3 regions of the Janthinobacterium sp. SUN026 genome follow, and region 3 is predicted to be linked to each of the others. Evidence: predicted binding sites of a transcription regulator. Region 3 holds the regulator's gene; each other region holds the start of a gene.
What was found. The regulator sigma-54, encoded in region 3, starts transcription at its own class of promoters, with help from an activator protein. The targets are predictions, from matches to a motif close to TGGCANGNAANCTGCTTT.
Positions count from the first base shown of each region.

Region 1: the regulator sigma-54 is predicted to act here: its motif matches at 3,796-3,813, upstream of OX459_RS07985 (urease accessory protein UreD).
Region 2: the regulator sigma-54 is predicted to act here: its motif matches at 6,082-6,099, upstream of adh (aldehyde dehydrogenase).

Region 1 covers NZ_JAPQNU010000001.1:1,744,356-1,755,040, forward strand. The annotation lists gene OX459_RS07975 (ATP-binding protein) at 1-1,303, shown strand, start outside; gene OX459_RS07980 (EAL domain-containing protein) at 1,479-3,701, shown strand; gene OX459_RS07985 (urease accessory protein UreD) at 3,843-4,709, shown strand; gene OX459_RS07990 (urease subunit gamma) at 4,735-5,037, shown strand; gene OX459_RS07995 (urease subunit beta) at 5,132-5,461, shown strand; gene ureC (urease subunit alpha) at 5,463-7,163, shown strand; gene ureE (urease accessory protein UreE) at 7,177-7,710, shown strand; gene OX459_RS08010 (urease accessory protein UreF) at 7,710-8,390, shown strand; gene ureG (urease accessory protein UreG) at 8,414-9,052, shown strand; gene OX459_RS08020 (HupE/UreJ family protein) at 9,049-9,609, shown strand; gene OX459_RS08025 (1-acyl-sn-glycerol-3-phosphate acyltransferase) at 9,606-10,217, opposite strand; gene OX459_RS08030 (hypothetical protein) at 10,467-10,685, shown strand, end outside.
Region 2 covers NZ_JAPQNU010000011.1:6,447-17,131, reverse strand. The annotation lists gene rtcA (RNA 3'-terminal phosphate cyclase) at 1-991, shown strand, start outside; gene pedF (cytochrome c-550 PedF) at 1,122-1,607, shown strand; gene OX459_RS27895 (transporter substrate-binding domain-containing protein) at 1,633-2,466, shown strand; gene OX459_RS27890 (TonB-dependent receptor) at 2,526-4,679, opposite strand; gene OX459_RS27885 (beta-propeller fold lactonase family protein) at 4,884-5,840, shown strand; gene adh (aldehyde dehydrogenase) at 6,185-7,705, shown strand; gene OX459_RS27875 (DUF779 domain-containing protein) at 7,761-8,150, shown strand; gene OX459_RS27870 (PQQ-dependent methanol/ethanol family dehydrogenase) at 8,200-9,936, shown strand; gene OX459_RS27865 (porin) at 10,224-10,685, shown strand, end outside.
Region 3 covers NZ_JAPQNU010000003.1:188,291-198,975, reverse strand. The annotation lists gene OX459_RS15620 (monovalent cation:proton antiporter family protein) at 1-550, opposite strand, end outside; gene OX459_RS15615 (KpsF/GutQ family sugar-phosphate isomerase) at 659-1,669, shown strand; gene OX459_RS15610 (HAD hydrolase family protein) at 1,669-2,202, shown strand; gene lptC (LPS export ABC transporter periplasmic protein LptC) at 2,245-2,856, shown strand; gene lptA (lipopolysaccharide transport periplasmic protein LptA) at 2,882-3,463, shown strand; gene lptB (LPS export ABC transporter ATP-binding protein) at 3,463-4,218, shown strand; gene OX459_RS15590 (RNA polymerase factor sigma-54) at 4,223-5,701, shown strand; gene raiA (ribosome-associated translation inhibitor RaiA) at 5,771-6,133, shown strand; gene OX459_RS15580 (enoyl-CoA hydratase/isomerase family protein) at 6,262-7,347, shown strand; gene rapZ (RNase adapter RapZ) at 7,348-8,211, opposite strand; gene hprK (HPr(Ser) kinase/phosphatase) at 8,432-9,367, opposite strand; gene OX459_RS15565 (PTS sugar transporter subunit IIA) at 9,404-9,886, opposite strand; gene queF (NADPH-dependent 7-cyano-7-deazaguanine reductase QueF) at 10,220-10,685, opposite strand, start outside.

The sequences.
Region 1 (10,685 bases), on a different contig from region 3:
GGCGCCGGCGGCGATCTGGCGCGCGGCCCTGATGCCGGACGACGTGCCGGCGGCCAAGGAGGCCCTGCGCGCCGCGCTGGGCGCCGGCCAGGCCTTCACGCACGAGTACCGCATCCTGTGGCCCGATGGCGCCATCCGATACATCAAGGCCGATGCCGTGATCTTCCGCGACGGGCAGGGGCGGCCCATGCGCCTGGTGGGTTCGAACTACGACATCACGGCGCACCGCGAGGCCGAACTGGAACTGCTGCGCCACCGCCATCACCTGGAAGAACTGGTGGCCGAGCGCACGAGCGCCCTGTCGGTGGCCGTCAGCCAGGCGCAGGCGGCGAACCGCGCCAAGAGCACCTTCCTGGCGAACATGAGCCACGAACTGCGCACGCCCTTGAATTCCGTGATCGGCTTTTCGCGCCTGATGGCCGCCTCGCCGAACATGCAGGACGATGAAAAGCGCAACCTGGCCATCATCCACCGCTCCGGCAATCACTTATTGACGTTGATCAATGAAATCCTCGAACTGTCGAAGGGCGAGGCGGGGCGCCTGCACGCGCAGACGGCCGTGGTGGCGCTGGCGCCCCTGCTGCAGGAAGTGATGGACATGCTGGGCATGCGCGCCGAGCAGCAGGGGCTGGCCTTGCGCCTCGATTGCGCCGATGTGCCGGCGGCCGTGCTGCTTGACGCGACGCGTTTGCGCCAGGTGCTGCTGAACCTGATGTCGAACGCCGTCAAGTTTGCCGGCGGCGGCGAGGTCGCCTTGCGCGTGCGCGGCGAGCGGCGCGATGACGCCACGTGGCGCCTGTCGTTCGCCGTCAGCGACACGGGCATCGGCATCGCCCCGGAAGACCAGCAGCGCATCTTCGAGCCTTTCGTGCAGGCCGACAGCGCGGGACCGAAGGATGGCACGGGCCTGGGCCTGGCCATCTCGCGCGAATTCGTGCAATTGATGAAAGGCGAACTGACGGTGGAATCCATGCCGGGGCAGGGCGCCACCTTCCGTTTCAGCATACCCGCGCAGGCGGCCGAGGCACCCGTGGCGGCGCCCGTGCCGCTGCCCGTGGCGCCGGCGCCCGAGGCGCCGCCGGCATTGCGGGCGCAAGACTTGCTGCTGCTGGCCGGGGAAGAGCGCGCCGCCTTGCTGGTGGCGCTGCGCGAATTGAACCTGGCCAGGGTGGCCCTGCTGCTGGGCGCCTTGCCGCCGGCGGCCGCGCCCGTGCTGGCGCCGCTGCAGGCGATGCTTGACCAGCATCAATACCGTCAGCTGTGCGACTTGCTGGAGAATGAGGGCGCGCTGGCGCACGCTTGAAAAGTGTGGGCTGACAACATCGGATTCGCTGAAAAGACGGACTAAGTGCCGCCGATGGATGGTGCTAAATTGCAATAAAGATTATGATGATAGTACGTAGTTCATCGCAAAGAAATGTCTTGTCCAGCGCGGCAACGGACCGCCGCGCCTCATCCAAAGCTGAGAGAACTGCTACATGCACCGCGATTTTTCGGAAGTGAATTCGAAGGGCGAAGTACTGATCGTTGAAGATACGCCGGCTTCGCTGAAGCTGTTGAGCGATTTGCTGGGCGGCGCCGGCTATGCGGTGCGCCAGGCGCCGAACGGCGAACTGGCCCTGTGGACGGCCCAGGCGCGCCCGCCCGAGCTGATCCTGCTCGATGTGCGCATGCCCGGCCTCGACGGCTTTGAAGTGTGCCGCCGCCTGAAGGAAATACCGTCCCTGCGCCAGGTGCCGGTGATCTTCCTGTCGGCCCAGTACGACACGGACGACAAGGTGCGCGGCTTCGCGCTGGGCGCCGTCGATTTCATCGCCAAACCCTTCCAGGCCGAGGAAATCCTGGCCCGCACGGACGCCCACGTGCGCCTGGCGCGGGCGCAGCTGCAGCTGGCGCAGGAGCGCGCCAACCTGGAACGGCGCGTGGCCGAACGCACGGCCGAACTGGAGCAGGTGGCCAGCACGCTGGCGCGCGAAGTGCAGATCCGCCGCGCCAATGAAGAATTGCTGCGCCTGTCGGGCCAGGTCTTCGAAGCGACGCAGGACGCCATCCTGATCACCGATCCGGCCGGCGTCATCGTCACGGCCAATCCCGCCTTTACGCGCATCACCGGCTACGCGGCGCAGGAAGTGGTGGGCACGGACATTTTGCGCCTGCACGCCGAATACACGGGCGAGGCCGTGCTGCTGGCCCTGCGCCAGGGCTTGCGCAGCAGCGGCTGCTGGTCGGGCGAGGTGCAGACGCGGCGCAGGAGCGGCGACACCTATCCCTGCCTGCTTAGCGTCTCCACCGTGCACGGCCCCGACGGCGCCGTCGTCAACTACATCGGCGTCTTCCTCGACATCAGCGAGCGCAAGGCCGAGCAGCATCTGATCGATTTCCTCTCCTACCACGACGCGTTGACGGGCTTGCCGAACCGCGTGCTGCTGCGCGAGCGCTTCGAACAGGCGCGCGCGAACGCCCTGCGCGACAGCCAGCAGGTGGTGCTGATGTGCCTGGATCTGGACCGCTTCAAGAACATCAACGATTCGCACGGCCAGGCCGTGGGCGACAAGGCGCTGCAAGTGGTGGCGCGTTTCCTGTCCGGCTGCGTGCGCGAAGGCGACACGGTGGTACGCCAGGGCGGCGACGAATTCCAGATCCTGCTGCAGGACGATGCCCTGCTGGGGCGCACGCTTGCGCTGGCGCAAACCATCCTGGCCGGCTTGCGCGAGGAACTCAGCGTCGATGGCGAGCGCCTGGCGCTGACGACCAGCATCGGCATCGCCATGTGTCCGGCCGATGGCGACAGCCTCGACGACGTGCTGCGCCACGCCGACACGGCCCTCGTGCGCGCCAAGGAAATGGGGCGCGACCATTACGCCTTCTTCACGGAGCGCATGGGCAGCGACATCCGCGCCCGCCTGGCGATGCAGCAGCAGCTGCGCGGCGCCATCGGCCGCGATGAATTCGAAGTGCACTACCAGCCGCAGATGTGCTTGCGCACGGGCGCCTTGCTGGGCGCGGAAGCCTTGCTGCGCTGGGATAACCCGGTGCTGGGCAAGGTGCCGCCCGGCCTGTTCATCGCGCTGGCCGAGGAATATGGCTCGATCACGGCCATCGGCGAATGGGTGCTCGAAAGCGTCTGTGCGCAAATCCGCGCCTGGCACGACGCGGGCCTGGGCAGCATCAAGGTGGCCGTCAACCTGTCCGGCAAGCAGTTCGCGCAAGACCGCACGGTGCCGTTCGTCGAGGCGGCCTTGCGCAAATACGCCATCGCGCCCGCCTGCCTGGGCATCGAAATCACGGAAAGCACGGTGATGGGCGACCCGGACAAGGCCGTGGCGGCCCTCACGCGCCTGAAGGATATCGGCGTGGGCATTTCGCTCGACGACTTCGGCACCGGCTATTCCAGCCTGGGCTACCTGAAACGCTTCCCCATCGACGTGCTGAAGATCGACAAATCGTTCGTCGACGACGTCACCACCAGCAGCAGCGATGCGGCCATCGCCCGTTCCGTCATTTCGCTGGCGCATAACCTGGACATGCGCGTCATCGCCGAAGGCGTGGAAACGCGCGCACAGGTGGATTTTTTGACGGAGCACGGCTGCGACGAAATGCAGGGCTATTATTTCAGCCGCCCCCTGGCCGCGGAAGCCTTCACGGCGCTGCTGCGCGAACGGCGCGTGCTGACGGTGGCGCCGGCAGCCGTGTCGGCATAAGAGCACCCCGCGCCGCGCCTGCACTGTAATTGCACTGATATGGTGCGGGCGCCGCAATGCGGTGCATGATTCTCACGTTTCTTCCCTCTGACGCTGGCATGCATCCTGCTTTGTAGATCGTTATTTACACGATTGCAGTGCATGCCAGACAGCCCACATTTCGCAACGCCTTCTGCCGCCAGCGCGCACAGCGCCTGGCAGGCGCATTTGCGCCTGGGCTTTGCGCTGCACGATGGCGTCAGCCGCCTCGTCGAGCGCACGCACAGCGGCCCCCTGCGCGTGCAAAAGCCCCTGTATCCGGAAGGCGCTGCCGTTTGCCACGCCATCATCATCCATCCGCCCGGCGGCGTGGTGGGCGGCGACCAGCTGGCCGTTGACGCCACGGTGGGCGAGGGCGCGCACGCCTTGCTCACGTCGCCGGGCGCCGCCAAGTGGTACCGCGCGAACGGCCATGTCTCGGGCCAGCACCTCGTGCTGCGCGCCGGCAGCGGCGCCGCCATCGAGTGGCTGCCGCAGGAAAGCATTTTCTTTGACCAGGCTTGCGTGCGCCTGCGCCACGAGGTGGAACTGGCGCCGGACGCCCGCTACATCGGCTGCGACATCGTTTGCCTGGGCCGCGGCGCCTCGGGTGAAATGTTCAACATGGGCAGCATCAGCCAGCAGGTGCAGATACGCCGCGGCGGCAAGCTGCTGTGGTGGGAGCAGGGCGTGCTGGCCGCCGACGGCGCCCTGATGGCCAGCCCGCTGGGATTGGGGGGCCACACGGTGTGCGCTACCCTGATCGCCGTCGGCATGCCCGTTTCTCCCGCCGTGCTGGCGGCCGTGCGCGAGATCGCCGTACCGGCCGGCGCCGCGTTTGGCGCCACCCACATGAAAGCGCTGGTGGTGGTGCGCCTGCTGTGCGGCGACAGCGAGGCGGCGCGCCGCATCATGCTGGCCGCCTGGCAGCTGCTGCGTCCCGCCATGCTGGGACGCGACGCCGTCGTGCCCCGTATCTGGAACACTTAATCAGGAAAGAAGCGCAAGGAAAACCATGGACCTGACTCCCCGCGAAAAAGACAAGCTGCTCATTTTTACGGCCGCGCTGCTGGCCGAACGGCGCCTGGCGCGCGGCTTGAAGCTCAATTATCCGGAAGCGGTGGCCCTGATCAGCGCCGCCATCATGGAAGGCGCGCGCGACGGCAAGTCGGTGGCGCAGCTGATGTCGGACGGTACGAAGATTCTGTCGCGCGCCGACGTCATGGACGGCATCGCCGAGATGATCCCCGATATCCAGGTGGAAGCGACTTTCCCCGACGGCAGCAAGCTGGTGACCGTGCACCACCCGATACCGTAGTTTTGATTGCATGGCAGGGCGCCATCCGCGCCGTGCCTGTGTGGCGCCGGCGATCCGCCGGCCAGCGTAGAGCGCTTTGACGAAGGAAAACATTATGACCCCAGGCGAATACAAATTGGAAGAAGGCGAAATCAGCCTCAATGCGGGCCGCGCCACGGCTACCGTGGTGGTGGCCAACCGGGGCGACCGGCCGATCCAGGTGGGCTCGCATTTCCACTTTTTCGAGGTCAACCCGGCGCTGGCCTTCGAGCGCTGGCGCGCCTATGGCATGCGCCTCAATATCACGGCCGGCACGGCCGTGCGCTTCGAACCGGGCCAGCAGCGCACGGTGGAACTGGTGGCGCTGGCGGGCGAACGCAAGGTCTACGGCTTCAATGGCGCAGTGATGGGTGAACTGCAAGACACTCCACCGGGAAAGGATTGAGATGGCCAGCATTCCCCGCAGCGCGTACGCCGAAATGTTCGGCCCCACCAAGGGCGACCGCATCCGCCTGGCCGACACGGAACTGTTCATCGAGATCGAGCATGACTACGCGATCTACGGCGAAGAGGTGAAATTCGGCGGCGGCAAGGTGATCCGCGACGGCATGGGCCAGTCGCAGCGCTGCGCGGCCGAGGTGATGGACACCGTCATCACGAATGCCGTCATCCTCGACCACTGGGGCATCGTGAAGGCGGACATCGGCCTGAAAAACGGCCTGATTTTCGGCATCGGCAAGGCGGGCAACCCGGACATCCAGCCCGGCGTCACCCTCCCCATCGGCGGCGCGACGGAAATCATCGCCGGCGAAGGCATGATCGTTACGGCCGGCGGCGTCGACACGCATATCCACTTCATCTGCCCGCAGCAGATCGAGGAAGCGCTGATGAGCGGCGTGACCACCATGCTGGGCGGCGGCACGGGGCCGGCCGTGGGCACGGCCGCCACTACCTGCACGCCGGGGCCGTGGCATTTGCACGCCATGCTGGCGGCCGCCGACGCCTTCCCGATGAACCTGGGCTTCATGGGAAAAGGGAACGTCAGCTTGCCGCTGCCCCTGGAAGAGCAGGTGCGCGCGGGCGCCATCGGCCTGAAACTGCACGAAGACTGGGGCAGCACGCCGGCCGCCATCGACAATTGCCTGTCCGTGGCCGACCGCATGGATATCCAGGTGGCGCTGCACAGCGATACCCTCAACGAGGGCGGCTTCCTGGAACACACGCTGGCGGCCTTCAAGGACCGCACCATCCACACGTTTCACACGGAAGGGGCGGGCGGCGGCCATGCGCCCGACATCATCGCCGCCGTCGGGCAAGCCAACGTGCTGCCCTCGTCGACCAACCCCACGCGCCCGTTCACCGTCAACACGCTCGACGAGCACCTGGACATGCTGATGGTGTGCCACCACCTCGATCCGGCCATCGCCGAAGACGTGGCGTTCGCCGAGTCGCGCATCCGCCGCGAAACCATCGCCGCCGAAGACATCCTGCACGATATCGGCGCCATCTCGATGATGTCGTCCGACTCGCAAGCCATGGGCAGGGTGGGCGAAGTTATCATGCGCACCTGGCAGACGGCGCACAAGATGAAGGTGCAGCGGGGCGCGCTGGCGCCCGACACGGCGCGCAGCGACAATTTCCGCGCCAAGCGCTATATCGCCAAGTACACGATCAATCCGGCCATCACGCATGGCATTTCGCACGTGGTGGGCTCGCTCGAGGCGGGCAAGATCGCCGACATCGTGCTGTGGAAGCCGGCCTTCTTCGGCGTCAAGCCATCGATGATTTTAAAAGGCGGCATGATCGCGGCCGCGCAGATGGGCGACCCGAACGCCTCGATTCCCACGCCCCAGCCCGTGCACTACCGCATGATGTTCGGCGCCTTCGGCGGCGGCCTGAAAAAGTCGTTTACGTTTGTCTCGCAGGCGGCCTACGACCTCGATATCGGCCACCAGCTCAAACTCAACAAATCCGTCATCGCCGTGAAGAACATGCGCGGCTTGCGCAAGCACGACATGGTCCACAACAGCGCCACGCCGCACATGGAAGTGGATCCGGAAACCTACGCCGTGCGCGCCGACGGCCAGCTGCTCGTGTGCGAGGCGGCATCCGTATTGCCCATGGCGCAGCGTTATTTTCTATTTTAAGCGGGAGACAAGCATGCTCACTTTGCATACCAAACTGACGGCTGACGACCATCGCGCCGCCGTCGCCCAACTGGTGCTGCCCTACGACCAGCGCGAAAAATGCCGGCTGCGCGCCGTGCTGTCGAATGGCGAGGATGTCGCCGTGTTCACCGTGCGCGGCACGGTGCTGCGCGACGGCGAACGCATGACGGGGCCGGAAGGAACTGTGGTGCAGATCGTCGCCGCGCGCGAACCGACCTATCTGGTGCAGTGCGCGGATGCGCATACCCTGCTGCGCTGCGCCTTCCACCTTGGGAACCGCCACACGCAGGCGCAGGTGGGCGACGGCTTTTTGCGCATCCGCAAGGACGTGGTGCTCAAGGAGATGCTGGAAGGCTTGCAAGCGACTGTGACGGAAGAAAGCGCGCCGTTCGAGCCGGAGGCGGGCGCGTATGGCGGCGGCCATGGCCACCACGACGGCCACGGCCAGCATTTGCTGGCACCCGTGCCGCTGCGGCAAAAGATCCACCGCCCCGGTGATACGCCGGGCGCGCCAGGCGCCGCATGATGCAGGCGTCGGCCCTGCTGCATCTGCTGCAGTTCGCCAGCCCGGCCTTGCCGATCGGCGCCTACAGCTATTCGCAGGGGCTGGAAGCGGCGCTGGAGTCAAACCTGGTGACGGATGCGGCCACGGCGCGCGAATGGATCGCCCAGCATCTGGCCCAGGTGGTGGCGCGCTGGGAGGCGCCCCTGTGCTGGCGCTTGATGCAAGCCTTCGAAGCGCAGGATCTGCGCGCCGTGCAGCGCTGGAGCGAGCGTTTCATCGCTTCGCGCGACACGGCGGAATTTCGCGCCGAAACCATCCAGATGGGATATTCGCTGACCAAATTGCTGGCCGAGCTGGGCGTGGCCGACGGCGTGCTGATCGACATGCTGCAGGGCCAGCCGGAAGTGGCCCTGCCCACCGCGTATGCCTGCGCCGTGGCGGCGCTGGCCATTCCGCGCGAAGAGGCGTTGCTGGCCATGCTGTTCGCGTGGGCGGAAAACCAGGTGCTTGTCTGCGTGAAATCCGTGCCGCTGGGGCAGGTGGCGGGCCAGCGGCTGCTGCTGTCGCTGCGGCCGGACCTGGAAGCGGCGGCCTTCACGGCGCAAACCTTGCAAGACGACGAGATGGGCAACTGGGCGCCTGGCCTGTCGCTGCTGTCGATGCGGCACGAAGTGCAGTACAGCCGACTGTACCGCTCCTGAACACTACCACGAGAGACTACAACATGACATCGATTACCTCAAACCCCCTGCGCGTAGGCATCGGCGGCCCCGTCGGCTCGGGCAAGACGGCCCTGTGCGAAATGCTGTGCAAGGGCATGCGCGAGCGCTACGACATGGCCGTCATCACGAACGACATCTATACCAAGGAAGACATGGAAATCCTGCTGCGCGCCGATGCCTTGCCGGCCGAGCGCCTGATGGGTGTGGAAACGGGCGGCTGCCCGCACACGGCCATCCGCGAAGATGCGTCGATCAACCTGGAAGCCATCGCGCGCATGCAAGCAGACTTTCCGAATCTCGACTTGATCCTGGTCGAATCGGGCGGCGATAACCTGGCGGCCACCTTCAGCCCGGAATTGTCGGACTTGACGATTTACGTGATCGACGTGGCTGGCGGCGAAAAGATCCCGCGCAAGGGCGGGCCCGGCATCACGCGTTCCGATTTGTTGATCATCAACAAGACGGATCTGGCGCCCTACGTGGGCGCCAACCTGGACATCATGGCGCAGGACGCCAGGCGCATGCGCGGCGAACGTCCCTTCGTGTTCACCAACCTGCGCAGCGGCGACGGCGTGCAGGTCGTTATCGATTTTATCCGCGAGCAAGGTTTGCTCGATCAACCAGGCAAGGAGCTGCAATGAGCGCAAGACTGATGAAGAAAACGGCCGCCGTGGCGGCGCTGTGCCTGCTGGCCTTGCCCGCCATGGCCCATCCCGGTCATGGCGAGAACGCCGGCTTCCTGGCCGGTTTCGCCCATCCGTTCACGGGCATCGACCATTTGCTGGCCATGCTGGGCGTGGGCATCTGGGGCGGCCAGCAGCGCGGCGGCCTGGCCCAGCCCGCCACTTTTCTCGGCATGATGCTGCTGGGCGCGCTGGCCGGCATGGTCGGATTGACGGTGCCGGGGCTGGAAACGGGCATCGCCGCCACGGTGGCGCTGGTGGGGCTGGCCATCGCGCTGGCGCTGGCCTTGCCGAACTGGCTCGGCATGGGCCTGGTGGGCGTGTTTGCCTTGGCGCATGGCAATGCGCATGGCCAGGAATTGCCGGCCGCCTCGGCCGCGTGCGGCTTCATGCTGGCCTCGGCTGTCTTGCTGGGGGCGGGACGTTTCCTCGGCCAGGTATTGGCCGAGCGCATGCTGCGCGTGGCCGGCGTGGCCTTGACGGCAGCCGGTGTGGTGTTGATGGGACTGAATTAAGAACCGGGACGGCGCTCCGACAGCACGATGGGCGCCGCCTTTTCCGGGTGCAAGCCCTGGTGGCCCGCATACACGGCGGCGATGGCGGCCATGTCGGCATCCTTGTCGCCCGTCAAATATAAATGGTCGACAACGCCCAGCACCTTGTTCGGGTAGTCGATGTACACCAGCAACAGCGGTACCTTGGCAGCCACGGCCAGGTGATAAAAGCCGCTTTTCCAGTTCGGACGGTAGCTGCGCGTCGCTTCCGGCGTGATGGCCAGCCAGTACCAGTCGGCGGCCAGCATGCGCTCGGCCTGGCGCTGAATGGTGCCGCTGGTGGTGCTGCGGTCGACGGGTTCGCCGCCCAGGTAGCGCAGCACCTTGCCCATGGGGCCGCGGAACAGGGAATCCTTGGCCAGCCAGCGGAAGGGCAAGGACAGCGCCCATTTGCCGAACAGGCCCACCATGAAATCCCAGTTGGACGTGTGTGGGTAGACGACGGCGATGCCGCGCGGCCCCGGCAGGGGACGGAAGCGCATGCGCCAGCCAAACAGGTGCAGCACGCGCAGCGCGCAACGCTGGTGCCAGGTCGGCAAGTCGCCCGCTTGTACAAATAAATCGTCCATTGATACCCTTCAGTGACACTGTTCTTAATGGGATGGCGCTGGTGGCCATTTTCCTTGAAGCAAAATTCTGCGCAGGCATTCTATACGGGGCTGGCGATGGCGACAAGCAGCCGAGGCCGCTATTCATGCGGTGTCGGGGCCGTTGCTGCTGCTATTTTAACGATGCTTGACCTCCGTGTCGGGCACTAAATGCGCACAATGTGGTCAAAACTTCATGCAGTGTTGATCCACCCGACAGGGAGCCATGGCATGAAAAACAGCATCGACGAGGTGAATGGGGAGAATGTGCGAACGGACAAGGTGATGGCCGAGCTCGTCGAGCGGGGCGTCGCCTTCCACCACGCACTGGGGCGGACGGTGGCGACAGCGTATTTGCGCGAGCACGCGGTACCGGTCGAGGTGATACGCCGCGTCTTCAGCAGCGTGCAGGCGCGCCGTCCGGCCCGGCCGGCACGGCGCCGATGGCGC
Region 2 (10,685 bases), on a different contig from region 3:
AGGCGGCGGACAGATTTTGCGTTCGGCGCTGAGCCTGTCGATGATCACGGGGCAACCGTTTCGCCTGATTAACATTCGCGCGGGGCGGGAAAAGCCCGGCTTGCTGCGCCAGCATCTGCTGGCCGTGCAGGCGGCAACCGCCATTTGCGGGGCGCGCACGACGCCGGTGGCGCTGCGCGCGTCGAGCCTGGAATTCGTTCCCGGCCCCCTGCGCGGCGGCGATTACCGCTTTGCCATCGGCAGCGCCGGCAGCTGCACCCTGGTGCTGCAAACCTTGCTGCCGGCCCTGCTGCATGCGGATGGGCCATCCACCGTGCGCATCACTGGCGGCACGCACAATGCCATGGCGCCGCCCGTGCATTTTTTGCAGCGCGCGTATGGCCGCATCCTGCAGCAGATGGGCGCCGAGGTGGAGATCGCGCTGCAACGCTACGGCTTTCATCCTGCGGGCGGCGGCGAGGTGACGGCCACCGTGCAACCGTGCCGGCGCTTGCAGCCGATTCAACTGCTGCAGCGCGGCGAACGGAAGGCGGGGTATGCGGAAAGCGTGGTGGCGGGCGTGCATGTGCAGGTGGCGCAGCGCGAGCTCGAGCGTGTCGCCAGCGGCATGGGCTGGAGCGGCAAGCAGCTGCGCCTCGTCGGCTTGCCGGCGGAGCAGGGGCCGGGCAACGTCCTGCTGCTGACCCTGGAGCATGAGCATGTCACGGAAGTATTTACTTCGTTCGGCGAAAAGTCCTTGCTGGCCGAGTCCGTGGCCAAGCGCCTGTTGAACGAGGTGCGCGCCTATCTCAAGACGGACGCGGCCGTCGGCGAGCATCTGGCCGACCAGCTCTTGCTGCCCATGGCGCTGGCGGGCGGCGGTACCTTCAGCTGCAACAAGGTGTCGCAGCACGCGCTGACGAATGCGGAGGTGATTGCCCGATTTTTGCCCGTGCGTATCACTTTCGAGCAGCAGGCGCGCGGCAGCATCTGCACGGTGGCCGCCGCCTGAGGCGTGCGGTGACACAACTACGTGTTGCAGCTGTTCCAAATTGATACATGGCCGGCCGGATGTGGGGCATAGACGCATGGCATGGCATTTGCTCTTCTTTGGTATTGACTAAAAAACCAAGGAGACCAGCATGACCTATTCCATTCGTACCCTGCTCGGCGTGGCGGCGGCCGGCGCCGTTGCCCTCACTTCCCTGCTGACCTTGCCGCATGCCTATGCGCACGGAAATGTCACGCCGCAAGGCGTCGATACCACGGGCTTGCCCAAGGTGGGCGACAAATGGCTCGAGCAAAACCCGTATCGGGGCAACAAACTGGCCTTGACGGTAGGCACATCTGCCTACAACCAGAATTGCGCCCGTTGCCACGGCATCGAAGCCATCTCCGGCGGCATCGCGCCCGACTTGCGCCAGCTGGACCGTGATTGCTTCGGTATCAAGAATGAGACAAAGAAACAGGCTTGCTACAAGGAAACGGACAATTACTACCTGACCACCATCCGCCACGGTAAAGTGCGCAATGGCGCCGTGTACATGCCGCCGTTCGAAGGCGTGTTCAACCAGGAAGCCATGTGGGCCATCAAGACCTATCTGGAAACGCGCCGCGAATCGAATTAAGTCGAACTGATCACGAAGGAGTCCCATGCGTTCATTTCAATTCCGGGGCGCGCGCGCGATGATCTCGCTCGCTTGCCTGGCGCTGTGCGCCACCGCGCCGGCGCGCGCCGACTGGCAAAAGGTGCAGCAGTCGGGCAGCCTGAAAGTGGCTGTGTACAACGAATTCGCGCCGTTTTCCGACAAGGGTACGGGCATCGATATCGATATTGCCGAAGCGCTGGCGAAAAAGCTGGGGCTGAAACTGAGCTTGCTGCCATTTCCCGCCGGCGAAAACCTCAACGACGATTTGCGCAATATGGTGTGGAAGGGACATTACCTCGGTTATGGCCCCGCCGATGTGATGTTGCATGTGCCGGTCGACAAGAAGTTGATGGCGGACAACGACAAGGTCGAGATCTTCGCGCCATACTACGTGGAAACCGTGCGCCTGGCGCGCAGTGCGCAAGCCGTGCCGCAATTCGATGGCGTCGCCTCGCTGGCCGGCAAGCGCATCGGCGTGGAAAAGGTGTCGATCGCGGCCATGCTGATGCTGGGCGAAGACAATGGCAAGTACCGCGACGATGTGCGCATCTTCGATACGGCAGCCGAAGCCTTGCAGCAATTGCAGGCGGGCAAGCTCGATGCCGTGCTGGCCAACCGTTCGGAAATCGAATCGGTGCTGAAAAGCGATCCCGCTTTCCCCATGAGCGAAGTGGCGTTCGCCCGCCTGCCGCGTGCGGGCTGGGCCGTGGGCCTGGCCGTCAGCCGCCAGCAGCTCGACGTGGGCAAGTTGCTGCAGGCAGCCATGAACGAAATGGCGGCCAGCGGCGAATTGAAAGCCATCTTCGAGAAATATGGGGTGAAGGAAGCACGGCCATAGCAGGCCATGTTAAATGACAATAAAGCCCGCGCATCGGAAGAGGCGCGGGCTTTTTAGTTTTAGAAACTATATTGGGCGCTAACGCCCAGCAACCAATTACGTCCCGGTGCCGCTTCATAGTAGCGCTTGTTGCTGTCGCCGACGATGACGGAACCCACGTAGGTCTTGTCGAAAAGATTGTTCAGGCGGGCAAACTCCTTGAAGCGCCAATTGCCCACGTTTTGCCTGGCGTTGAAGCGCGCATTGAATACCGTGTAGCCGGGCGCCGGTTTTTCGATGTTGCTGTCTTCCGCGTAGACCTGGTTGCTGGCCACGCTTTCCAGCGCTGCGCCAAAACGGTCGAACGTATCTTTCCAGGCCAGTTCAGCGAACAGGTTAGCGCTGGGTACGCCCGGCAAGCGGCTGCCTTCGCGCACGCCGCCAAATGCCTGGTCATACACGGCATGCAGGCTGGTGAGCGCCACTTTGGTCGTGAAGCCATATGGCAGGTTCGAATCCAGCGACACTTCCATGCCCTGGCGCAAGGTTTTACCCCCATTGCGATAGCTGGTGCGCCCGCCGCTGGACTTGTCGACCACTAGTTCGTCGTTGGTCTTGATCTGGAACAAGGCCGCATTCACGTGCGTGTTGTTGGCGATCCTGGCCTTGACACCCGCTTCCAGGTTGGTGCTGGTGGCCGGCTTCAAGTTGAAATTGAAGCCGCCGCCTGTGCCCGAGTAAAACAGTTCGTTCAAGGTTGGGGCCTCGAAACCGCGCGCGGCGCTGGCGTAGACGTTGACGTTCGGCGTCAGTTTATACAGCAGGCCCAGCACGGGCGTCGTGTGGCTGAACTCCAGGCTGCCGCTATCGTTGCCGTTGCTGAGGAAATGGTCGTCGACCGCCACTTTCATCTTGCTGTAGCGCACACCTGCGCTGAGCAGCCACGGGCCGCCTTGCCATTCCGCCTGGATATACGGATCGAGGCTGGAGACGACATCCTGCTCGTCGCGGCGCAGCTTACCCTTCAGTCCGTACACTTCGCCGATATAGTTCTCATAGCCGGTGCGGTCATCGCTGGAGCGGCTATAGTCGATGCCGATGGTGGTGCTCAGCTTGCCGCCGGCCAACTGGTTCACGTGCAGCCAGTTGGTGTCGATGCCATAGAACTGGCGCTGGAAGTCGACCACGCCGCCCGAATGCTTAAGTAGACCGTCCACTTTGGTATTTTGGAATGCTTTATTAAACGCCTGGTACTGGATCACGTCGCGGTTGCCGCCATACACCATCACGTGCAGTCGGTCATCGCCGAACGATTGTTCATAAGTGGCGCCGATCTGCTGATGATCGATGCTCTTGCGCGTGTTGTAGCGCTCGGCCAGGGTGCGTTTCGGGTTTTGCGTGTCCGTCGTGTCGATTTCGCCGGCGCGCGGGTCGCGGGCAAACGTGGTCCAGGTGACGCCCAGCGGATCTTGCGTATTGCCTTGATGCAGGCTGTTGGCGACGATGGTCAGCTTGCTGTCCGCGGTGGGCTTGACCGTGATCTTGCCGAACGCTTGTTCGCGCGTGGCGGCGCTGTGGTCGCGGAAGCCGTCCGTGCGGAAGCGCGAGCCGTCGAGCACGTAGCCGATGCCGCCCGCCTGGCCCTGCGCCGTCAAGTCTACCTTGCTGGTGCCGTAGCTGCCGCCCGTCAAATTCAGTTCGACGGACGGGGGATTTTGTCCATCCTTGGAAAACAGCTGGATCACGCCGCCCGAATGGTTGCCGTAGATGGCAGAAAACGGTCCGCGCAGCACTTCGATGCGCTCGGCCGTATCGAGGTTGAAAGTGGCGGCCTGGCCCTGACCGTCGGGCATGCTGGCGGGAATGCCATCGCTGATCAGCTTGACGCCGCGCACGCCGAAGGCCGAGCGGGCGCCGAAGCCGCGCGACGAGATTTGCAAGTCTTGTGCGTAGTTCTGGCGGTTTTGTACGACCAGGCCCGGCACGGCGGCCAGCGCTTCCGACGCGTTGACGCGGATTTGGCCATCCTGGATGCGGGCGCTGTCGACCACGTCGATCGAGGCCGGCACTTCCTGGCTGGGGTGGGCGATGCGGCTGCCGCTGACGACCACCGTATCCATGAATTGCCCATTGGCCGGGTCAGCTGCCTCGGCGGCAAAGACGTGAGGGGCGAGGGTGGCGCTGCCGGCGACAAACAGGCTGGCGATGGTGTTCAGGCGGAAACGATGCTGCATGCGGATTCTCCAATGTGAATAAAAGCCTGCTTGATCGCGTGCGCGGTACAGGTCTGCGTAGGTGTATCAAGCAATATGCCTGCCATGTCTCCATTGGTGGGCTGAAATTATACGCGTGTCAGTGGCACGGCGTTTGCATACGGTAATTGTCAGAGACGCCGATGCGGCGCGCTTTTCCCTCGTTTTGCCATTGAAAAGGTGATTATGCCCAACTTCTTCTCGCGCCTGCGCCAGGTGTGCTGGCTGCTGCCGGCGCTCGCCAGCACCGCTGTCCAGGCCGCTCCATTTGCCTATGTTCCCAACGAAAAGTCGGGCACCTTGAGCGTGATCGACACGGCGACCGACCAGGTGGTGCGCCAGATCGCCGCAGGCAAGCGTCCGCGCGGCATCGCCGCCGACCCCACAGGGCGGCAATTGTTTGTCACGGATGCCGCCAGCAGCGCTTTGCTGCTGATCGACAACGCTGGCGGCGCGCCCGTGCGCACGGTGGCGCTGGGCAAGTCGCCCGAAGGCGTCAGCGCCTCGCAAGACGGTAGTCACGTGGCCGTTGCCGTCGAGGAAAACAACAGCGTGGCCTTGCTCGATGGCCAGACAGGTACCTTGCTCGCCGATATCAAGGTGCAGGGCCGCAATCCGGAACACGCCGTCTTCAGCCCGGATGGGCGCTGGCTGCTGGTCAGCGCGGAAGAGGCGGAGCAAGTCGATGTCATTGATGTGGCGCAACGCCGGCAGGTCGCTTCCATCGCCGTGGGGCTGCGTCCGCGCGGCATCGGTTTCAGCCCGGACTCGGGCCGCGCCTACGTGGCGTGCGAACTGGTCAATGCCGTCTACGTGATCGACATGGCCGCGCGCAAGGCGATTGCCACCATTCCAGCGGGCAAGAATGCCAATGGCATCGCCGTCCATCCCGGCGGCAAGCAAGTGTATGTCTCGAACGGCATCGACGGTACGGTGATGGTGATCGACACGGCCAGCAATCAGGTCACGGCCACGATTGGCGTCGGCAAGCGCCCGTGGAACATGGCCATCACGGCCGACGGCGCCAAGCTGTACGTGGCCAATGGCCGCTCGAACAGCGTGTCCGTCATCGACACGGCCAGCGCGCGCAAGGTGGCCGATATTGCCGTGGGTGAATTGCCATGGGGCGTGGTGATTCGTTGATTCCTTCATGGCACAGGTGCAGGTGTTCCAGTCTGGTACACCTGTTCCATTGTGCAGCGGCGGCGTGGCGGCTCAGCAGGGCTGGCCCGGATTGGAACAGGATGCCGCCACCTTGTTCAAAACGCAAACAGAGCCACGCCCCCACCCAAGTCCGGGGCATGCGCTGAAAAGCGGGCCGGGATTGACGCCACGCCCTTGTAACGGGGGTAAAACCGGCTAAGTTTGTAGTGGGATGGCGAGCTGGCACGGCATTTGCGGAAGACTCCGTGTACTCACCCCATCTGTACCAGGACGTTTGATTTTAATTAAGTATTTCCATTCTAATTAACCCGATAGAGGACGACATGAATCTCGCAGACATCAGCAAACTGGGCGTAGCCAATCCCTTCAAACAACGCTATGACAATTACATCGGCGGCAAATTCGTTGCACCAGTAAAAGGTGAATACTTTCCTAACATCACCCCGATCACGGGCTTGCCGTTTTGCGAAATCGCCCGTTCCACGACGGAAGACGTCGAGCTGGCGCTGGACGCCGCGCACGCCGCCAAGGATGCCTGGGGCAAGACTTCGCCTGCCGAGCGCGCCAATATCCTGAACCGTATCGCCGACCGCATCGAACAGAACCTGAGCCTGATCGCCACGGCGGAAACCATCGACAACGGCAAGCCGATCCGCGAAACGATGAATGCCGACATTCCGCTGGCCATCGACCATTTCCGTTACTTCGCCGGCTGCATCCGCGCCCAGGAAGGTTCCGTCGCGCAAATCGATGCGGAAACCTATGCCTACCATTACCATGAGCCGCTGGGCGTCGTGGGCCAGATCATCCCGTGGAATTTCCCGATCCTGATGGCCGTGTGGAAACTGGCGCCGGCCTTGGCCGCCGGCAATTGCGTCGTCTTGAAACCGGCCGAGCAGACCCCGGCTTCCATCATGGTGTTGATCGAGCTGATCGGCGACTTGCTGCCGCCTGGCGTGCTGAACATCATCAACGGTTTCGGCCTGGAAGCGGGCAAGCCGCTGGCGTCGAGCAAGCGCATCGCCAAGATCGCCTTTACGGGCGAAACGGGCACGGGCCGTCTGATCATGGGCTATGCGGCGCAAAACCTGATTCCCGTCACCCTGGAGCTGGGCGGCAAGTCGCCGAACATCTTCTTTGAAGACGTGATGGATGCCGATGATGATTATTTCGACAAGTGCCTGGAAGGTTTTGCGATGTTTGCGCTGAATCAAGGCGAAGTGTGCACCTGCCCATCGCGCGTACTGATCCAGGAATCGATCTACGAAAAATTCATCGAACGGGCCCTGAAGCGCGTGGCCGCCATCAAGCAGGGCAATCCGCTCGACTCTGCCACCATGATCGGCGCCCAGGCGTCGCAGGAGCAGCTGGAAAAAATCCTGTCCTACCTCGATATCGGCCGCCAGGAAGGCGCGGAAGTGCTGGCAGGCGGCGAGCGCAACACGCAGGCGGGCGACCTGGAAGGCGGCTATTACGTGCGTCCGACCGTGTTCAAGGGCAATAACAAGATGCGCATCTTCCAGGAAGAGATCTTCGGACCCGTCGTGTCCGTGACCACCTTCAAGGATGAGGCCGACGCGCTGGCGATTGCCAACGATACCTTGTACGGCCTGGGCGCCGGCCTGTGGACGCGCGACGGTTCACGCGCCTTCCGCATGGGACGCGCCATCCAGGCGGGCCGCGTGTGGACCAATTGCTACCACCTGTATCCGGCCCACGCCGCGTTCGGCGGCTACAAGCAATCGGGTATCGGCCGCGAAAACCACAAGATGATGCTCGACCACTACCAGCAAACGAAGAACTTGCTGGTGAGCTATAGCCCGAAAGCGCTGGGCTTCTTCTAAACCGGCAACAGGCGCCGCGCTTGCAGTCCGGGCGCGGCGCGCAGAAAGGGATGCCATGAGTGCAGTAATTGCCCGGGTGGTCGCCACCGATGCGGCGCTGGAAATGATGGACAAGTTGCGCCAGCGTCACGGCCCGCTGATGTTTTTCCAGTCGGGCGGCTGCTGCGACGGCAGTGCGCCCATGTGCTACGCGCTGGGCGAGTTCGATGTCAGCGACACCGACATTTATCTCGGCAATTTGAATGGCACACCGTTCTACATGGGACTCGAGCAATTCGAGTACTGGGAGCATACCCAGTTGATTATCGATGTGGTCGATGGCAATGGCGGCATGTTTTCACTCGACAACGGCACGGGCAAGCGCTTTTTGACGCGCTCGCGCCTGTTCACCGATGAAGAGTGTGCGCTGTTGCATGCCCAGCCGTATGAGCACCGCAAGACTTGATACACACATACTAATAAAACAGAGGGAGATGATTGTGCAGAAAAAAATCATGGGGATACTCATCGGTTTGGGTTTGGCATCGCTGGCCCAGGCGGCCGACGTGGGCAATGTCACCAATGCCATGCTCGACAGCACGGCAAAGAATCCGGCCAGCGTCCTGTCGTTTGGCATGGGTACGCAAGGCCAGCGCTATTCGCCGTTGACGCAGATCAATGACAAGACCGTGGCCAAGCTGGTGCCGGCATGGTCGTTTTCGTTCGGCGGCGAAAAGCAGCGGGGCCAGGAATCGCAGCCGTTGATTCACAACGGCAAGATGTTCGTCACGGCATCTTATTCGCGCATCTTTGCCGTCGACTTGAAAACGGGCGCCAAGCTGTGGAAATATGAGCATCGCTTGCCGGACGGCATCATGCCGTGCTGCGACGTGGTCAACCGCGGCGCGGCCCTGTATGGCAATCTGGTGATTTTCGGCACCCTGGACGCCTACCTGGTGGCGCTGGACCAGAATACGGGCAAGATCGTCTGGAAGGAAAAAGTGGACGATTACGCGGCCGGCTACTCGATGACGGCCGCGCCGCTGATCGCCGAAGGCTTGCTGCTGACGGGCGTGTCGGGCGGGGAATTTGGCATCGTGGGCCGGGTTGAAGCGCGCAATCCGATGACGGGCGACCTCGTGTGGAGCCGTCCGACCGTGGAAGGCCATATGGGCCACCGCTACGACAAGGATGGCAAGGCCATCGACAACGGCGTGTCCGGCACGGCGAACAAGACGTGGCCGGGCGACCTGTGGAAAACGGGCGGCGCCTCGACCTGGATGGGCGGCACCTACGATCCGCAAACCAAGCTCGCCTACTTTGGCACGGGCAACCCGGCGCCGTGGAACAGCCACTTGCGGCCCGGCGACAACCTGTACTCGTCATCCACCGTGGCGCTGGACGTGAAAACGGGCCAGATCAAGTGGGCGTATCAGAATACGCCGAACGATGCCTGGGATTTCGACGGCGCCAACGAATTCGTCACCTTCGACATGGATGGCAAGCGCTATGGCGGCAAGGCCGACCGCAACGGCTTCTTCTATGTGATCGACGCCAACACGGGCAAGCTGCAGAACGCCTTTCCATTTGTGAAGAAAATCACCTGGGCCAGCAGTATCGACCTGAAGACGGGCCGGCCGAATTTCATTGCCGCCGGCCGCCCTGGCGACCCGACCAAGGGAGAGGAAGGCAAGAAGGGCACGACCGTGTTTGCCGCGCCCGCTTTCCTCGGCGCCAAAAACCAGATGCCGATGGCGTACTCGCCGCAAACCAAGCTGTTCTACGTTCCCGCGAATGAATGGGGCATGGATATCTGGAACGAGCCGATCAGCTACAAGAAGGGCGGCGCCTTCCTCGGCGCGGGGTTCACCATCAAGCCATTGTTTGACGACTACATCGGCGCCATGCGCGCCGTCGATCCGAAGACGGGCAAGATCGTCTGGGAAATCAAGAACAACGCGCCGCTGTGGGGCGGCGTGATGAGTACGGCCGGCAACCTGGTGTTCTACGGCACGCCGGAAGGCTTCCTGAAAGCCGTCGACGCGAAGACGGGCAAGGAACTGTGGAAATTCCAGACGGGCTCCGGCGTCGTGGCGCCGCCCGTCACCTGGCAGGATGGCGACACGCAATATGTGGCCGTCGTTTCCGGCTGGGGTGGCGCCGTGCCGCTGTGGGGCGGCGAGGTGGCGAAGAAGGTCAACTTCCTGGAACAGGGCGGTTCCGTGTGGGTCTTCAAGCTGGCATCGAAGTAACGGGGTGAAGCATCCGGGCCACTCGGATGGGTGTCTCCCTGTCCGCCGGGTGTTTTCTTTTTGCTGACGGCCCAGGCCGTCAGTTTTTTGTTTACCTGGACGCCCGCTATGCCTGCTTGCGGTCAAAAAATGAACACCGGCAGTGGTGATTGATCCGCTGCTGCACAAGTCAACTACGTATTTTCTCTTTCTCCCTCTGGGGCGCGCTGGGCACGCTTATTGCCAAAGCTTGAGGTACATCAATCACTGGTGTGCACACTAAAAACAGAGAAGAAAGAGGAGAAGCAATGAATACATTGATCAAGCTGGGGAGCCTGGGTGTCATGACGATCGCAGCGGTGGGACAGGCGCAAGCCGTCGATATCAAGGCTGGCGACTGGACCGTGTCGGTGGGCGGCATCGTCAACGCTTACTACACGCAAGTGTCGTGTTCGGGCGATGCGGTGGGCGGGCTGGCGCTGGGCGGCCAGGCGCTCGGTTGCGGCGGCGAGAAGGACCGCACGACCATCGGCAACGGCTTGCTGCCGAATGGCTTGATCACCTCGGCAAGCTCGCGGCTGGGCGAATACGACGTGAAAGCCTTGATCGGCATCTACAACTCGACGGCCACGGACAGCGCCATCAGCCAGAACAGCGTGGTCGATGTGCGTCAGGCTTTCTTTACGTTTGGCAATGAACACATGGGTACCTTCAAGCTGGGCCGCGACTACGGCATCTTCGGCGCGAATGCGATTTTGTCCGACATGACC
Region 3 (10,685 bases):
CCAGGTTGTCCGAATCGCGGGTGAGGGCGGGAATCAGGATCAGCAGGGGCACGACGGCCAGGTCCTGGAACAGCAGGATACCGATGATCTTGCGGCCGTGTTCGCTTTCCAGTTCCAGCCGCTCCGTGAGCATTTTCGAGACGATGGCCGTCGACGACATGGCCAGCGCGCCGCCCAGGGCGAAGGCGGCTTGCCAGCTCAGGTGGATGTAGGCGGACAGGTAACGGGCGACAAACCAGCCGAAGACGACGGTGGCGATGATGGTGGTGACCACCTGCGCCATGCCGAGGCCGAAGACGATGCGCCGCATGGCGAGGAATTTGGGAAGAGAAAATTCGAGCCCGATGGAAAACATCAGGAAGACGACGCCGAACTCGGCCAAGGTGTGGCTAGCCTCGTTTTCCGCCGCCAGGCCCAGCGCGTGGGGGCCGATGACGATGCCGACGGCCAGGTAGCCCAGCATGGGCGGCAAATGCAACATTCTGAAAGCGACCACGCCCAGCACGGCGCTGCCGAGTAACATCAGGGTCAGTTCAAGCGAGGAAAACATGGGTTGCCCGGTACGGTCAATGGAAATCGTTGTTTGTTGTGACTGGCAAGTTTTTTGCTTTCCTAATTCGTTTATACTTTGGGCATGAGTGTAACCCATGAAAAAACAATGCTGAAAGCTTTTGATCGAATTGACATGCAAGCGACGACCGAGCGCGCTGTCGCGCTGGCCCGCACCACCTTGCAGATCGAGTCCGACGCCATCGTTGCGCTGCATGCGCGCCTGGCCACGGACGACAGCGTGGGCCGCGCCGTGGCGATGTTGCTGCAATGCAAGGGACGTGTCGTCGTCTCCGGCATCGGCAAATCCGGTCACATCGCGCGCAAGATTGCCGCCACCCTCGCTTCCACCGGCACGCCGGCCCTGTTCGTGCATCCGGCCGAAGCGGCCCATGGCGACTTGGGCATGGTCACCTCGGACGATGCTTTTATTGCAATATCGTACTCCGGCGAATCGTCGGAATTGATGGCCATCATGCCCGTCGTCAAGCGCATGGGCGGCGTGCTGATTTCCATGACGGGCAAGCCCAATTCGAGCCTGGCGCAATTGGCCGACGTGCACCTGGATATTTCTGTTGAGAAAGAAGCCTGTCCGCTGAACCTGGCGCCGACGGCCAGCACCACCGTCACCCTGGCCCTGGGCGACGCGATCGCCGTGGCCTTGCTCGACTTGCGCGGCTTCAAGGAAGAAGATTTCGCCCGCTCACATCCGGGCGGCGCCCTGGGTCGCCGTTTGCTCACGCACGTGCATGACGTCATGCGCAGCGGCGAACGCGTACCCAAGGTGCCCGTGGACGCTTCCTTGCTGCAGGCGCTGGAGGAAATGACGAAGAAAGGCATGGGCATGACGGCCGTCGTCGACGCGGACAACCGTCCCGTGGGCGTGTTTACGGATGGCGATCTGCGCCGCATGTTCGAGCGCGTGCAGGATTTCACGCAAGTGGCGATCCGCGACGTCATGCATGCGCAGCCGCGCAGTATCGCGCCCGAACGCCTGGCCGTCGACGCCGTGGCCGTGATGGAGCAGTTCCGCATCAACCAGATGCTGGTCGTCGATGCCGACGGCAAGCTGGTGGGCGCGCTGCATATCCATGATCTGACGCAAGCGAAGGTGATCTGATGGACAGCGTAGCGGACAACCTGGCGCGGGCGGCCAAGGTCAAACTGATGATCTTTGACGTCGATGGCGTGCTCACCGACGGCAGCCTGCATTTCGGCCCGGACGGCGAGATGATGAAAACGTTTAATGTGTATGATGGCCTGGGCATCAAGCTGCTGCAGGAATCGGGCGTGCAGACGGCCATCATCAGCGCGCGCCGCTCGGCCATCACGGCGCGCCGCGCGCAAGACCTGGGCATTACCCATGTGCACCAGGGCGGCCACGACAAGCTGACGCCGTTTCGCGAATTGCTGGCGCTGACGGGCTTGACGGAAGAGCAATGCGGCTATATCGGCGACGACGTCATCGACGCGCCCATCCTGAAACGCGTGGGCTTTGCCGTCAGCGTGCCGGGCGGGCGTCCGGAGGCGCAGGGCCTGGCGCACCATGTGACGCAGGCAGGCGGCGGTCGCGGCGCGGTGCGCGAGATCTGCGAATTCCTGCTGCGCGCCCAGGACAACTATGCGCGCGTCATGGCGCCGTTCCTGGAGTGAGGCGCGCCGCCTCGCCAGTGACCTTTGAAAGAGTGAAGCCCTATGCGTAAGCCAGGAGGCGCCCATCGCTGGCGCATGATTTTTACCGTGCTGGGCGCGGTTGTCGTCGCGCTGGGCAGCTTTTGGCTGCTCGAGGTGATGAACAAGAATGGCCAGGACATCACTGCCAGCAAGCATCTGGATGAGCCCGACTATTTCATCACCAATTTCAGCCTGGTGCGCATGGATTTGACGGGCAAGCCCAGCTATATCGTGTCGGGCACCAAGCTCACGCATTATCCGCTGGACGACTCGTCCGATATCGACCAGCCCTTCGTGCGCAAGCTCACGCCAGGCATGCCGCCGATGAACATGAATGCGGAACTGGCGCATATCGACCAGGATAATACCCGGCTGCAACTGCACCGCAAGGTCGTGATCGACCGCGTGGCCAGTCCGAAGGCGCAGAACCTGACGGTCAAGACGGAAGCGCTGACGGTGTTTCCGGACGAGGAAAGAATGGAAACGGATGTGCCTGTCGATATCCTGACGGGCGCCTCGCGCATCAATGGCGTCGGCATGAAGGCGAATAACGCCACCGGCGTCGTGGAAGTGCAGAATGCGCTGCGCATGGTCCTCCCGCCGAAACCGCGCCCGGCCGCGGCGGCAAAATGACAGAATGAAACAAGGAAACCATATTATGAAGAACATCTTGCTGTTGACCGTATTTTCGCTGGCCATCATGGGCGTGGCGCATGCCGAGAAGGCCGATTCCGAGAAGGAAGCCGTCATCACGGCACGCAGCGGCCACGTCGATGACATCAAGCAGGTGCGCACCCTGACGGGTGACGTCGTGCTGGTCAAGGGTACCCTGACCATGAAGGCGGGCCGGGCCCTGATCACGGAAGATCCGCAAGGCTACCAGTTCATCACCTTCTGGGCCGATCCCGGCAAGCTCGCGACCTTCCGCCAGAAGCGCGATGGCGCGGGCGACCTGTGGGTCGAAGGCGAAGCGGAGCGCGTGGAATACGACAACAAGACGGAAGTGGTGAAACTGTTTTCCAGAGCCAAGCTGACGCGCCTGGAAGGCGCGAAAGTCACCGATGTGGCCAACGGCGCCTTCATCTCGTATGACAGCCGCAAGGAAGAATTTGCGATGGAAAATTCCAACAGCGGCACCAGCACTGCGGATGGCGGCAGCGTGCGCATGGTGATCCAGCCGAAGACCAAGGCGCCGGCAGCGGAGAAAGCGCCGGCCACGCCCGCGCCAGGAAAGAAATAATGGAAAATACACGTTGCGGCAGCACCCTGATCGTTCGCGGGCTGCAAAAAACCTATGGCAAGCGGCAAGTCGTGCATGATGTTTCGCTGCAAGTCGAATGCGGCGAAGTGGTCGGCTTGCTGGGCCCGAACGGCGCCGGCAAGACCACCTCGTTCTACATGATCGTCGGCCTGGTGCCGTCCGATGGCGGCAGCATCGATATCAGCGGCGTGGATATCTCCAGCCTGCCGATCCACCGCCGTGCGCAGATGGGCCTGTCCTACCTGCCGCAGGAAGCGTCCGTCTTCCGCAAGCTGACGGTGGAAGACAATATCCGCGCCGTGCTGGAAATCCAGACCGTCGAAGGCCGTCCGCTGACGAAGGCCGAGATCGAGGAACGGCTGGATAAATTGCTGGCCGACTTGCAGATTGAAAAGCTGCGCGAGAACCAGGCGCTGTCCCTGTCCGGTGGCGAACGCCGCCGCGTGGAAATCGCCCGCGCGCTGGCCACCGATCCTCGTTTCGTGCTGCTCGACGAGCCGTTCGCCGGCGTCGATCCGATCGCCGTGATCGAGATCCAGCGCATCGTGCGTTTCTTGAAGGAGCGCAATATCGGCGTGCTGATTACCGATCATAATGTGCGCGAGACGCTGGGTATTTGCGACCGTGCCTACATCATTAACCAGGGCTCGGTGCTGGCGTCGGGACGCCCCGACGACATCATCGCGAACGAGTCGGTACGCCGGGTCTATCTGGGCGAACACTTCCGCATGTAAGCCAATGAAACAATCATTGCAGCTGCGCACTTCGCAGCACCTGGCACTGACGCCGCAGTTGCAGCAATCGATACGCCTGTTGCAATTGTCTACCCTGGAATTGCACCAGGAATTAGAGCAATTGCTGACGGACAATCCCTTGCTCGAACGCCTCGACGATCCGCTCGACCGTTCGCTGCGCCTGCTGTCCGACGGGGCCTTGAGCTCCACGGCCGCACCGGCCGAAGGGCCGCCCCAGCCACCAGGCCAGGAGGCGCCCGCAGCGCCGGCCGAAGCGGAAGCGTTTGACGGCGAGGGTGGCGACAGCCCGGCCGCCGCGGATGGCGGCGACAGCGACTGGAGCGAGGCGAGCCGGGGCAAGGCGCCCGACGACGAAGATTCGCGTCCGCAATTGGAGGCTCATCACTGCACGCTGCGCGAACACCTGATGGAGCAGATGCGCGTGACGGTGCTCGAATTGCGCGACCGCGCGCTGGTCGAGCTGATCATCGACGCGCTCGACGACAATGGCTACCTGGAAGAGTCGCTCGACGACATCCTGGCGCGCCTGCCGGAAGAGCTGGAAATCGACGCCGACGAGATGCGCACGGCCTTGTCGCTGCTGCAAAGTTTCGATCCGCCGGGCGTGGGCGCGCGCAACGCGTCCGAATGCCTGGCCCTGCAAATCAAGCGCTTGCCGCACATCGCCATGGTGACGCGGCGCATGGCCCTCGTGATCGTGGAAAAGCACCTGGCCTGGTTTGCCCAGCGCGATTTCAACAAGCTGAAAAAAGCCCTCGATTGCGACGATGAAGACTTGCGCGAAGCGCAGACGGTGATTCGCCAGTGCAATCCGCATCCGGGCGCCGTGTTCGCCTCGGACGTCTCCGATTACGTGGTGCCCGACGTCGTCGTCAAGCGCGCGCGCAATGGCTGGCAAGTCACCCTGAACAACGACGTCATGCCGCGCCTGCGCGTCAACGCCATGTACGCCAACTTGCTCAAGCAGGGCAAGGGGGAGGGCGCCATGGGCGCACAGTTGCAGGAAGCCAAGTGGCTGATCAAGAATATGCGCCAGCGCTTCGACACGATCCTGCGTGTGGCGCAGGCGATAGTAGAAAGACAAAAGAACTTTTTCTCGCATGGGGCCGTTGCCATGCGCCCCCTTGTGCTCCGTGAAATAGCTGATACACTGGGTTTACACGAGAGTACTATCTCGCGGGTAACAACTCAAAAGTACATGCTGACCCCGCACGGCATGTTCGAGTTGAAATATTTCTTTGGTAGCCACGTCGCCACCGAAGCGGGGGGCGAAGCGTCATCGACGGCGATACGGGCATTGATCGTGCAACTGACAGGAGCAGAAGACCCTAAAAATCCTTTATCCGACAGTAAGATTGCGGACATGCTGGGGGAACAAGGCATGGTGATTGCGCGACGTACTGTTGCCAAATACCGGGAAGCATTAAAAATTCCGCCAGTGAGCCTGCGTAAGTGTTTGTAAGTTTTTTTCGGTTCCTCTGCGGGCCGGATAGGATGGACCGCACGAACCCGATCATCTTTAGGAGTGTGTATGAATCTCACCATCAGCGGACATCATCTCGAAGTGACACCAGCCATCCGTGAATACGTACAAACGAAGCTGGAGCGCGTGAAACGTCATTTCGATCAAGTCATCGATATCGCCGTGATTCTGACCGTGGATAACCTCAAAGAGAAAGAAAAACGTCAAAAGGCTGAAGTCAACCTGCGTTTGAGCGGCAAGACTGTCTATGTGGAAAGCTTGGCGCACGACCTGTACGCCGCGATCGATACCCTGATCGACAAGCTCGATAGGCAAGTGATGAAATACAAAACCAAAGTGCAAGGGCACGGTAAAGAGGCGATCAAGCATCTGCCAGACAACTCCGAGGAAGAAGCCGTCGTCGCCGTCTAAGGCCACCCGCTTCCAGCAGTTGTGATCAACTAAGGGCGCACATTGCGCCCTTTTTTGCGCCCAGCGGAACGCAATGTTCCCCGCGCAGGTATTAGAATATTCGCACTTTCACTTCTTTCTAGCCTGCCATGAGCGACTTCGTCCAGACTTCCATCCGCAACCGCACCGGGCACATCGTGCTCGACCGTCCGAAAGCCTTGAATTCCCTGTCGCTGGAGATGGTGCGCGCCCTGAGCGCGGCCCTGCTGGCCTGGCGCGACGATCCGCAGGTGGACGCCGTCGTGATCCGCTCCAGCAGCGATAAGGCCCTGTGCGCCGGTGGCGACATCCGTTTCTTTTACGATGCGGGTCTGGCCACGCCGCAAGGCGGCAGCGCCCTGCTGGAAGATTTCTTTACGGAAGAATATGCTTTAAATCATTTAATTCATTTCTACCCGAAACCGTATATCGCCGTGATGGATGGCGTGGTGATGGGCGGCGGCATGGGTGTGGCGCAAGCCGGGCCAGGCAACCGCTTGCGCATCGTGACGGGCCGCACGCGCATGGCCATGCCGGAAGTCAATATCGGCCTGTTTCCGGACGTGGGCGGCAGTTATTTCCTGTCCCGCTTGGCCGGCCAGCTGGGCCTGTACCTGGGCTTGACGGGCTTGACGATCAACGCGGCCGACGCCCTGTACACGGGCCTGGCCGATGTCTACCTGCCCGAAGCGCAGATGGGGGCGCTGCTGGACCTGTTTCAATCGACGCCGGGCGAGGCCTTGCCTGTGGCCATCAAGGCGCTGGCGGCGCCATTCCAGGCCGAGGCGGGGGTATCTCCCCTGGCCACGGCGCGCGCGGCGCTGGACCGCCATTTCAGCGCCGGTTCGGTGGCGGCCATCATGGCTTCGCTGGCGCAGGACGACGGCGCGTTCGCCGCCAAGGCGCTGGCGGCCATGCGCCTGCGTTCGCCCTTGATGATGTCGGTGACCCTGGAGTTGCTGCAGCGGGGCGCCCACCTGGGCGTGGCCGATTGCCTGCGCCTGGAGCGCACAGTCGTGCGCCACAATTTCGAACATGGCGAAGTGCTCGAGGGCGTGCGCGCGCTGGTGGTCGACAAGGATAATGCCCCTCGCTGGAACCCCGCCAGCCTGGACGAAGTCGACTCGGCCATGGTGGCTCACTTCTTTACGCCCGTCTGGCCGGCTGCGGCGCATCCGCTGCGCCACCTCGATTAACTAGCTGCGCTCGCGGTGGCGTAGAACCACGCGCTCGTTGGGGCCGAAATATTGCGCCAGCCGCTCCGCCATGTACACGGAGCGGTGCTGGCCGCCCGTGCAGCCGAGGGCTACCGTCAGGTAGCTGCGGTTGTCGGACTTGAATGACGGCAACCATTTCTCGATGAAGGCGCGGATGTCGGCCAGCAGTTCCAGCGCGCTGGGCTGCGCGTCGAGGAAGGCGATCACGGGCGCGTCGCGTCCGTCGAGGGGGCGCAAGGCCAGGTCGTAATAGGGGTTCGGCAAGGCCCGCACGTCGAAGACGAAATCGGCGTCCAGCGGCACGCCCAGCTTGAAGGCGAACGATTCGAAGAACAGGGTCAGCGGCGCGCGTTCGGAGGCGACGATATCCTTGATCCAGGCACGCAGCTTGTTGGCGCTCAGTTCCGAGGTGTCGATCACATGGCCCAGCTGTTCGATGGTCGACAGGCGTTCGCGCTCTTCCGAAATGCACTCGATCAGGGTGCGGCGGCTGGCCGGATTCTGGTTCGGACGCAATTCATGCGACAGCGGATGGCTGCGCCGCGTTTCCGAGAAGCGGGCCACCAGCGAATGCGTGGTGGCTGTCAGGAACATGACCTTGACGTCGTGCCCCTGGTCGCGCAGCAGGGCCACATTGTGCGGCAGGCTGGTCAGCGACTCGGCGCTGCGCGCATCGACGGCGACGGCCAGTTGCGGTGTACCTTCGTCGAGCAGGGTCTGCGCCAGGCTGGGCAGCAAGGCCGGTGGCAGGTTGTCGACACAATAGTAACCGGTATCTTCCAGCACATTGAGCGCGACGGATTTACCGGAGCCGGATATTCCGGTGATAAGGACGATATGCATAACCCGATCATACAATAAAGACCGGCGCTCCGCTCCCAAGGCAACTATCTTTACAAATTATTGCAATTTGGACTGTAGTATTGGTTAAACAAAAGAGGGCGTGCTTCTTGCAACGCTAGTCGCCACTCATGGCGAGTCGTTGGTGAAGCAGGGAATTCACGCAGCACTGCTGCGTGCCTGCGCAACGGTTCGCCCTTGCAAGGGCGAACTCCATTGCAGACTAGTCACCACTCATTGCTAATCTCTGCCGTTCCATGAACTCCTGCAGGGTATCGATGCCGCGCAGTTGCAAAATCGTATTGCGCACGGCCGCCTCCAGCAGCACGGCGATGTTGCGGCCGGCGGCGACGGGGATGACCACCTTGCGTACGGGCAAGCCCAGCACGTCTTCCGTGGGGAACAGGAAAGGCAGGCGCTCGACTTCTTCTTCCAGCGCGTTGCGGCGCACCAGGTGCACGATCAGCTTCAGGCGCATCTTGCGGCGCACGGCCGTTTCGCCAAAGATGGCCTTGATATCGAGCAAGCCCAGTCCCCGCACTTCCAGCAGGTTTTGCAGCAGGGGCGGGCAGCGGCCTTCGATCATGTTGGGCGCGATGCGCGAGAATTCGACGGCATCGTCGGCCACCAGGCCGTGGCTGCGCGAGATCAGTTCCAGTCCCAGCTCGCTCTTGCCCAGGCCCGAGTCGCCCGTGATCAGCACGCCCACGCCCAGCACGTCCATGAACACGCCATGCATGATGATGCGCTGCGCCAACTTTTTCGACAGGTAGACGCGCAGGAAGTCGATCACTTGCGCGGCCGGCAGCGGGGTGGAGAACAGGGGAATGTTTTGTTCGTCGCAGATGGCGAGGATGTCGGGCGGCGTTTCCAGCCCTTGCGCGATGATCAGCGCGGGCGGACCGCCGGCGATCAGTTCGCCGATCACGTGGGTGCGCGTGTTGACCTTCAGGCGTTGGTAATAATTGATTTCCTGGTGGCCGAAGACCTGGATGCGGCCCGGATGGATCAGGTTCAAGTGGCCCACCTGGTCGGCGGCCGACGAGACGTCGCCCGAGATCAGGCGCTCGCCGCCGGGGAAGCCGGCGAACCAGCCCAGTTGCAGACTTTCACGATTATCGTCGTACAGGCGTTGTATCGTCAGCGGCGTTTGCAACATGGCAGTCTTCTTCAGGAGTGGAGGAATACCTGAAGTTTAACCTGTCGCTTGCAGACTGGGTTGCCAATTGACGATGCGCGAATGCACGGATTTCGGTTCCGGATCCGTGGCCAAGGCCGTGCGGAAGGCGTCATCGGAAAACATTTCGGCGATTTCCGACAGGATTTCCAGATGTTGCTGGGTGACATGATCTGGAATCAGCAGGAAAAACAGCAGATTGACGGGCTTGCCATCGGGCGATTCGAATGGAATCGGCTCGGCCAGGCGCACGAAGGCGCCCAGGGGCGCTTTCAAGGTTTTGCTGCCCTTGACCCTGCCATGCGGCACGGCCACGCCATGACCCAGGCCGGTCGAGCCCAGGCGTTCGCGGGCAAACAGATTGTCCGAGACGGTAGAGCGGGCGATGCCGTAATTGTTTTCGAAGATCAGGCCGGCTTGCTCGAAGGCGCGCTTTTTACTGGAGACTTCCAGGTCCAGCAGGACGTTTTCGAGGGATAATATTTTGCTAAGATTAGTCATGACACTCAATGAAATGGTGCAATGCGCAGAGGGCTTGCGAGCCGAATTATAGGCCTGTTTCGGCGGCCTGTAACGCCAATTCTCAACAGTATACGCCCGCTGCGGGCGCAGTGGGCGCTACAGCCCACGTGGTCATCATTTTAGCAAAAAAATAACATCGGCGTGTATCGGCTATTTCTTGATTAAAAACACGCAGTGCGCCGGTTTTTCCGCCGCCGAATGCCGATTTTCCGATTTTTCAGCGTCTTTGACATGCTCTGCAGCACTACTGCAACGTTGTTTTAAAACACAGCCAACATTCCTGTTGGCATGGTTGCGGGGTGTTGTTTGGCGTTACTGGCGCGCGTTGCGCAGATTGCCCGGCATCGCTCCCGTGCTGAAGTTGCTGCGCCAAGGATTGATATCGAGGCCGCCGCGGCGCGTATAGCGCGCATACACGGACAGTTTTTGCGGCTTGCACTGACGCAAGATATCGACAAAGATGCGTTCCACGCATTGCTCGTGGAATTCATTGTGCTCGCGGAAACCGATCAGGTAGCGCAACAGGCTTTCCTGGTCGATCTGCGGTCCCGCATACTCGATCTGCACGCTGCCCCAGTCGGGCTGGCCCGTCACCAGGCAATTCGATTTCAACAGATGTGAGACGAGTTTTTCTTCCACCGGCGCTTCATCGAGCGCCGCCTTCAAGAGCAGCGGCGAGGGCGTGTATTGCGTGATTTCCAGGTCCAGGCGGTCGAGCAGCACGCCGTCGAATTCGCCCATTTTCAGCTTGCCGAAATCTTCCTGCAAAGTCAGTTCC